One region of the Streptomyces azureus genome, then DNA from elsewhere that is predicted to be linked to it. Evidence: riboswitches for the same ligand, from Rfam matches in the RefSeq annotation. Region 1 holds a riboswitch; the other holds the start of a gene.

Region 1 (4,089 bases):
CTGGCCCTCGATCTCGATGCCGGGCAGGTCGAGGGGACCGCTCCGCGGGCCGCCGCCGCTCGGCAGGGGGACCCAGACGAAACTCCGGCCGAGCACCTCGACGATCCGCCCGCCGGCCGACGGCCCGGCGCCGAGGGAGGCCGAGAGCACCTCCTCCAGTTCGTTGCCTGGCCATCCGCCGTGCGGGTGGGTCTGCGTGTGCGCCGGGAAGTCCGCGGAGAAGTCCGCCGGGAAGTCCATCTGCCTACCGCCTGCCTGGAACCACTGCTGTGGCTCAAAAGGCTAGCGTCTCGCCGGCCGCCTGCGGTCAGCCCGTGAACCCGATCCGGCGCAGGGTGTCCGCCGCGTCCCGGTCGACGAGGATCGCCGAGCCGCAGCCCGCGGGCAGTTCGCCCCGCTCCACGGCGCGCAGCAGGTGGGTGGTCGCCGCACGGTGGCGCAGGAAGGCGTACCGCGAGACACCGCGGCCGCGGTCTCGCTGGCCGGCCAGGGCCTCCTCGGGGGTGACGTCGAGCATGAGCAGATGCAGGGTGCCGTCCCGGCGGCGGGCCTCGCGGGCCAGCCAGCGGCGGACCCAGGCCTGGGTGCCGCAGTCGTGCACGACGACGCCCTCGCCGGCGCGCAGGGCGCGGCGCAGCCCGGCGTAGTGGGCGAGGCGGACGAGCGGGCGGTAGACCGCGTACGGCAGGAAGCGCGGCATGCGGCCGTCCCAGCGGTCGCGGGTGTCCTGGGAGTCGATGCGCCGGCCGGGCACGGTGCGCCGCATCAGCGTGGACTTGCCGCTGCCGGGCAGGCCCGTGACCACGACGAGGTCGCGGGGGCCGAAGAGCAGCGCGTGCGGGCTGCGGCCGGCGCGCTCGCGCAGATCGCGGACGACCGGCACCGGCAGCGGGCCGCAGGCCGCCCGTGCCGGAGCGGCCGGCTGCTCGGGCAGCGCGACGCCCGATGTCGTGGCGTACGCGGTGGTCCTGTTCACCGTGATGTCCTCCCCTGGGGCCAGGTACGGAGTCCCATCCCCGCTGAGTGTAAAGAGAAGGTAATGCCCGATCTCTCTGGTTTTAGTCCTCTTCCTGCAACAGGCCTGCTACAGGGTGGTGCCCCTGCCACCCCGCGACGATGCGTGCAATGATGTGCGCGCCAACTGCATACCGGCCGTTTGAATCCGCGCGGGAGAGTTCCCAGCATCGCTGACGCTGGGGCGCCGAAGGAGCAAGTCCCTCCCTTGAATCTCTCAGGCCCCGTTACCGCGCGGGCGAGGCACATCTGAAAAGCGGGCCTTCCCCTGTCCAGGACAAGGGGTGCGGCTCCACCCAAGGTGCAAGCCAGGACCGTGTGGTCATGGCGAACCTCTCAGGTTCCGATGACAGATGGGGAGGAACGACCTCGCCCGTCATGCCCTTGGAGACGACCGACCGATGAGCAGTACAGGAGAACTCCGCCACACCGCGCTCGATGCCCTGCATCGTTCGCTCGGCGCGACGATGACCGACTTCGCCGGCTGGGACATGCCCCTGCGCTACGGCTCCGAGCGCGACGAGCACAACGCCGTGCGCACGAAGGCCGGCCTGTTCGACCTCTCCCACATGGGGGAGATCACCGTCACCGGTCCGCAGGCCGCCGCCCTCCTCGACCACGCCCTGGTGGGCAACATCGGCGGCGTCAAGCCCGGCCGCGCCCGCTACACCATGATCTGCCGGGCCGACGGCGGCATCCTCGACGACCTGATCGTCTACCGGCTCGCGGAGACCGAGTACATGGTCGTCGCCAACGCCTCCAACGCCCAGGTCGTCCTGGACGCCCTGGCGGAACGTTCCGCGGGCTTCGACGCCGAGGTGCGTGACGACCGGGACGCCTACGCGCTGATCGCCGTGCAGGGACCGGAGTCCCCGGGGATCCTGAAGTCCCTCACCGACGCCGACCTCGACGGCCTGAAGTACTACGCCGGTCTGCCGGGCACGGTCGCGGGCGTCCCGGCGCTGATCGCCCGCACCGGCTACACCGGCGAGGACGGCTTCGAGCTGTTCGTGAAGCCGGAGCACGCGGTCGAGCTGTGGCAGGCCCTGACCAAGGCGGGCGAGGGCGCCGGTCTGGTCCCCTGCGGGCTGTCCTGCCGCGACACACTGCGTCTGGAGGCGGGCATGCCGCTGTACGGGCACGAGCTGAGCACCTCCCTGACGCCCTTCGACGCCGGGCTCGGCCGGGTGGTGAAGTTCGAGAAGGAGGGCGACTTCGTGGGCCGCGAGGCCCTGCGGGAGGCCGCCGCCCGCGCCGAGCAGAACCCGCCCCGCGTGCTGGTCGGGCTCGTCGCCGAGGGCCGCCGGGTCCCGCGCGCCGGGTACGCGGTCGTGGCCGGCGGCGAGGTGATCGGCGAGGTCACCTCCGGCGCCCCCTCCCCCACCCTCGGCAAGCCGATCGCGATGGCGTACGTCGACGCCGCGCACGCCGCGCCCGGCACACCCGGCGTGGCCGTGGACATCCGGGGCAGTCACGAGCCGTACGAGGTCGTGGCGCTGCCGTTCTACAAGCGGCAGAAGTAGACACTGGCCGGGGGCCGCCGCAGGCGCCCCCGTGGTCCTTCGTTCCAGCTCACCAGTAGTCCCCCCGTCAACAGCACTCCCGCGCGTACAGGAGAATCCAGGCCATGAGCAACCCCCAGCAGCTGCGTTACAGCAAGGAACACGAGTGGCTGTCGGCCGCCGAGGACGGCGTCGCGACGGTCGGCATCACGGAGCACGCGGCCAACGCGCTCGGCGACGTGGTCTTCGTCCAGCTCCCCGAGGTCGGTGACTCCGTGTCCGCGGGCGAGACCTGCGGCGAGCTGGAGTCGACCAAGTCGGTGTCCGACCTCTACTCCCCCGTCTCCGGTGAGGTCACCGAGGTCAACGAGGACGTCGTGAACGACCCGTCGCTGGTGAACTCGGCCCCCTTCGAGGGCGGCTGGCTGTTCAAGGTGCGGGTCACGGACGAGCCGGGCGACCTGCTCTCCGCCGACGAGTACACCGCGTTCTCCGCCGGCTGAGGAGGCGTAGCCGTATGTCCGTCCTGAACACACCCCTGCACGAGCTCGACCCGGCCGTGGCCGCCGCGGTCGACGCCGAGCTGCACCGGCAGCAGTCCACGCTCGAGATGATCGCCTCGGAGAACTTCGCGCCGGTCGCGGTCATGGAGGCGCAGGGCTCGGTCCTCACCAACAAGTACGCCGAGGGCTACCCGGGCCGCCGCTACTACGGCGGCTGCGAGCACGTCGACGTGGTCGAGCAGATCGCGATCGACCGCATCAAGGAGCTGTTCGGCGCCGAGCACGCCAACGTGCAGCCGCACTCGGGCGCCCAGGCCAACGCCGCCGCGATGTTCGCGCTGCTCAAGCCGGGCGACACCATCATGGGTCTGAACCTCGCGCACGGCGGGCACCTGACCCACGGCATGAAGATCAACTTCTCCGGCAAGCTCTACGACGTCGTCGCCTACCACGTCGGCGACGACGGCCGGGTCGACATGGCCGAGGTCGAGCGGCTCGCCAAGGAGTCGAAGCCGAAGCTGATCGTCGCGGGCTGGTCGGCCTACCCGCGGCAGCTGGACTTCGCCTCCTTCCGCCGGATCGCGGACGAGGTCGGCGCGTACCTGATGGTCGACATGGCGCACTTCGCCGGTCTGGTCGCGGCGGGGCTGCACCCGAACCCGGTCCCGCACGCGCACGTGGTGACCACGACCACCCACAAGACGCTGGGCGGCCCGCGCGGCGGTGTGATCCTCTCCACGGCCGAGCTCGCCAAGAAGATCAACTCGGCTGTCTTCCCCGGTCAGCAGGGCGGTCCGCTGGAGCATGTGATCGCGGCCAAGGCGGTCGCCTTCAAGGTCGCGGCCTCGGAGGACTTCAAGGAGCGCCAGCGCCGTACGCTGGAGGGTGCCCGCATCCTGGCCGAGCGTCTGGTGAAGGACGACGTCCGGGCCGTGGGCGTGGACGTCCTGTCCGGCGGCACGGACGTGCACCTGGTCCTGGTCGACCTGCGCCACTCGGAGCTGGACGGACAGCAGGCCGAGGACCGCCTCCACGAGGTGGGCATCACGGTCAACCGGAACGCCATCCCG
Region 2 (4,089 bases), on a different contig from region 1:
GTGTCTTCGGGATCGCCGTGGGCGTGGTGTGGCGCGATGTCGAGAGCGCGCTGTCCCAGCTGCACGGGGAGCGGGTCGACACCGGGGAGACGCTGGTCGGGCCCAACCCGGCGGACGAGCTGGCGCGGCGGCGGAATCGGGCCGTTTGAGCCGCCCGGCGGTGCGGTGCCCTGGCGGCCGTTACGGGCGGGACGTTTCCGCACGGGACTGCAAGAGGTTTCCCTCAGGGCGTCAGGGCGGTTGTCCGGGGCGTTGTCAGTGGCGTAGGGCAGCATCGGAGATGTGAGAACCGCGCCCACGATCCTGCATCTCGACATGGATGCCTTCTTCGCCTCGGTGGAGCAGGCGTCCAAGCCGAGTCTGCGCGGGAAGGCCGTGGTCGTGGGCGGGCTGGGGCCGCGGGGCGTCGTGGCCACGGCGTCGTACGAGGCCAGGGTCTTCGGTGTGCATTCGGCGATGCCGATGGGGCAGGCCAGGCGTCTCGCGCCCAACGCCGCGTATCTCGTGCCGCGCTTCGGGTTCTACAAGGCGATCAGCGAGCGGGTGATGGAGCTGCTGCGGGCGTTGTCGCCGCTGGTGGAGCCGCTGAGCCTGGACGAGGCGTTCGTGGACCTGGAGGCCGGGGGAGCGGCCTGGGACGAGCAGTCGGCGCGGCTGGTCGGGGCGCGGCTGCGCGCGGACATACGGGCCGTCACCGGGCTCACGGGGTCGGTCGGGCTCGCCGCCTCCAAGATGCTCGCGAAAATCGCCTCGGAGCAGGCCAAGCCCGACGGGCTGGTGGTGATCGAGCCGGGGACCGAGCGGGCGATGCTCGGTCCGATGTCGGTGCGGACACTGCCGGGGGTCGGGCCGGCGACGGGCGACCACCTGCGGCGGGCCGGGATCACCACGATCGAGGAGATCGTCGAGGCGGGCGAGGACGAAATGGTCCGGCTGCTGGGAAAGTCGCACGGGCACGGCCTCTACGCCATGGCGCTCGCGCGGGACGACCGGCCCGTGGTGGCGGAGCGGGAGGCGAAGTCGGTGTCGGTCGAGGACACCTACGACGTGGACATCCACGACCGGGTGCGGGTCGGCCTCGAGGTGCAGCGGCTCGCCGACCGGTGCGTGCGGCGGCTGCGCGGGGCCGGCCTGTCCGGGCGGACGATCGTGCTGAAGGTGCGGCGGTACGACTTCTCGACGCTCACCCGGTCCGAGACGCTGCGCGGGCCGACGGACGATCCCGGGGTGATCCGCGAGGCGGCGGCCCGGTTGCTCGACTCGGTCGACACGACGGGCGGTGTGCGGCTGCTCGGGGTGGGCGTCAGCGGGCTCGCCGACTACACGCAGGAGGATCTCTTCGCGCAGGCGGCGGGGGAGCGGACGCCGGGGCAGGGGCCGGTCGAGGAGCCTGCCGTGGCGCCGGCCGAGGAGCAGCCGGCGCTCGCCGAGCGGCTGTGGCCGGCCGGGCACGACGTACGGCACGCCGCGTTCGGGCACGGGTGGGTGCAGGGCAGCGGTCTGGGGCGGGTCACCGTGCGGTTCGAGACGCCCGGCTCGGAGCCCGGGCGGGTGCGCACCTTCCGGGTCGACGATCCGGATCTGGAACCGGCGGATCCGTTGCCGCTGGTGTTATCGAGACCGGAGGACAGCGGCGGGCCGGAGGGCGCGTCCGGAGCTGTGGGGCTGCGGTCCACTGCCCCTTAGACGCCTGGACGGCTGGCAGTTGGACGGCTTGCCGGGGCTTCAGGCCGTCTCGTCCGTGCCTGCCAGTTTGCCGTAGTCGTGGTCCGCGAGCGGGGGAGGTGCGGCGACGTCCAGGCCGTAGTGGTGGTAGAGCTGGAGTTCCTGTTCCGGGGAGAGGTGGCGGCCCACGCCGAAGTCGGGGGCGTCTTTGATCAGGGCGCGGTCGAAGGGCACGTGGAGGGCGCCGTCAATCAGTTCACTCGGCTCGAGTGGGACGAAAGCGTCCCTGCTGAACAGGCCGGTCCGTATGGCCGCCCACTCCGGCTCGCCGGTGGCGTCGTCGAGGTAGACCTCGTCGATCGTGCCGATCCTGGTTCCGTTGCGGTCGAACGCCTTGCGGCCGATCAGGTTGCGCGGATCGATATCGGTTCGCACGGGCCCTCCACATGGTCGCAACTCATCCGTAAGCACTACAAAACGGCACAATCGGAGAAGCGGCCACTCGAAGGTTCGTGCGTTGACCGCGCTGGTACGCTGGCAGCGGCTGCTGACCCCGTGCGGGAGAGTCCTCCAGACACCATCGGAGGCGCCGAAGGAGCAAATCCTCCCCGGAATCTCTCAGGCTCACGTACCGCACGGACGAGGTCACTCTGGAAAGCAGGGCGGGTGTCGACGGCTTCCGCTCTCACCGACGGTGAAAGCCGGAGGCCTTCGGGCGATCCGGTGAAGCTCTCAGGTCGAGATGACAGAGGGGGAGGCCGTTCGGGTACCCGTGCCGTGGTGCCCCTCGAAGGTCGTGTCAGACCAGGAGGCCTCCGCAAATGACCGCCCATCGCATTCCGCTCTCCGAGCTCGAAGAGGCAGTTCCCTTCGAGCAGCGCCACATCGGCCCCGACCACGAGGCCCGCGCCAAGATGCTCGCGCAGGTCGGCTACGGCTCGCTGGACGAGCTCACGGCCGCCGCGGTCCCGGCCGTGATCAAGAGCGCCGAGGCGCTGGACCTGCCGGGCGCCCGCAGCGAGGCCGAGGTGATCGCCGAGCTGCGCTCCCTCGCCGACCGCAACCAGGTCCTCGGCTCCATGATCGGGCTCGGGTACTACGGCACGTTCACGCCGCCGGTCATCATGCGCAACGTCATGGAGAACCCGGCCTGGTACACGGCCTACACGCCGTACCAGCCGGAGATCTCGCAGGGACGGCTCGAGGCGCTGCTCAACTTCCAGACCATGGTCGCCGACCTCACCGGACTGCCCACCTCCGGTGCCTCGCTGCTCGACGAGGGCACCGCGGCCGCTGAGGCCATGGCCCTGTCGCGGCGGCTCGGCAAGAACAAGAGGGGCCTGTTCCTGGTCGATGCGGACGCGCTGCCGCAGACCATCGCCGTGATCCAGACCCGGGCAGAGCCGGCCGGCGTCGAGGTCGTCGTCGCCGACCTCGGTGAGGGCATCCCCGCCGAGATCGCCGAGCGCGAGATCAATGGCGTGCTGATCCAGTACCCGGGCGCCTCCGGAGCCGTTCGGGACATCAAGCCGGTCATCGACCAGGCGCACGAGCTCGGGGCGCTCGTCACCGTCGCCGCCGATCTGCTCGCGCTGACGCTGCTGAAGTCGCCCGGTGAGCTCGGCGCGGACATCGCCGTCGGGACGACGCAGCGCTTCGGTGTGCCGATGGGCTTCGGCGGTCCGCATGCCGGCTACATGGCGGTCAAGGAGAAGATGGCGCGCAGCCTGCCCGGGCGGCTCGTCGGCGTGTCCGTGGACGCCGACGGCAACAAGGCCTACCGGCTGGCACTGCAGACGCGTGAGCAGCACATCCGCCGTGAGAAGGCGACCAGCAACATCTGCACCGCGCAGGTGCTGCTCGCCGTCATGGCCGGCATGTACGCCGTCTACCACGGGCCGGAGGGCCTGAAGGGCATCGCGCGGCGCACCCACCGGTACGCCACGGTTCTCGCCGCCGGGCTCGCGAACGGCGGTGTCGAGGTCGTGCACGGCTCCTACTTCGACACGCTGACCGTGCGCGTCGAGGGCCGGGCCGCCGACGTCGTGGCCGCCGCGCGGGAGAACGGGGTCAACCTCCGTCTCGTCGACGCCGACCACGTCTCGATCGCCTGCGACGAGACCACCACGCGGGCCCAGCTGCGTGCCGTCTGGGCCGCCTTCGGTGTCGAGGGTGTCATCGAGGCGCTGGACGCGGCCACCGAGGACGGGCTTCCGGACGCGCTGCTGCGCACCGACGAATACATGACACACCCCGTCTTCCACCAGCACCGCTCCGAGACCGCCATGCTGCGCTACCTGCGCCGGCTGGCCGACCGCGACTACGCGCTCGACCGGGGCATGATCCCGCTGGGCTCCTGCACCATGAAGCTCAACGCGACCACGGAGATGGAGCCGGTCACCTGGCCCGAGTTCGGGCAGCTGC

Evidence for each region. A riboswitch is a leader RNA that binds a small molecule or an ion and turns the genes downstream of it on or off. The one in region 1 is predicted to bind glycine.
Region 2: it holds a riboswitch for glycine, as region 1 does, so the genes downstream of both, gcvP (aminomethyl-transferring glycine dehydrogenase) here and gcvT (glycine cleavage system aminomethyltransferase GcvT) in region 1, are expected to answer to the same signal.

The regions. Positions count from the first base shown of each region.
Region 1 covers NZ_DF968392.1:48,552-52,640, reverse strand. The annotation lists gene AOQ53_RS32565 (enhanced serine sensitivity protein SseB) at 1-240, opposite strand, end outside; gene AOQ53_RS32560 (AAA family ATPase) at 308-976, opposite strand; glycine riboswitch at 1,158-1,257, shown strand; glycine riboswitch at 1,258-1,377, shown strand; gene gcvT (glycine cleavage system aminomethyltransferase GcvT) at 1,416-2,537, shown strand; gene gcvH (glycine cleavage system protein GcvH) at 2,642-3,019, shown strand; gene glyA (serine hydroxymethyltransferase) at 3,034-4,089, shown strand, end outside.
Region 2 covers NZ_DF968235.1:8,893-12,981, forward strand. The annotation lists gene AOQ53_RS10615 (MerR family transcriptional regulator) at 1-149, shown strand, start outside; gene AOQ53_RS10620 (DNA polymerase IV) at 283-1,686, shown strand; gene AOQ53_RS10625 (PRC-barrel domain-containing protein) at 1,726-2,100, opposite strand; glycine riboswitch at 2,214-2,309, shown strand; gene gcvP (aminomethyl-transferring glycine dehydrogenase) at 2,487-4,089, shown strand, end outside.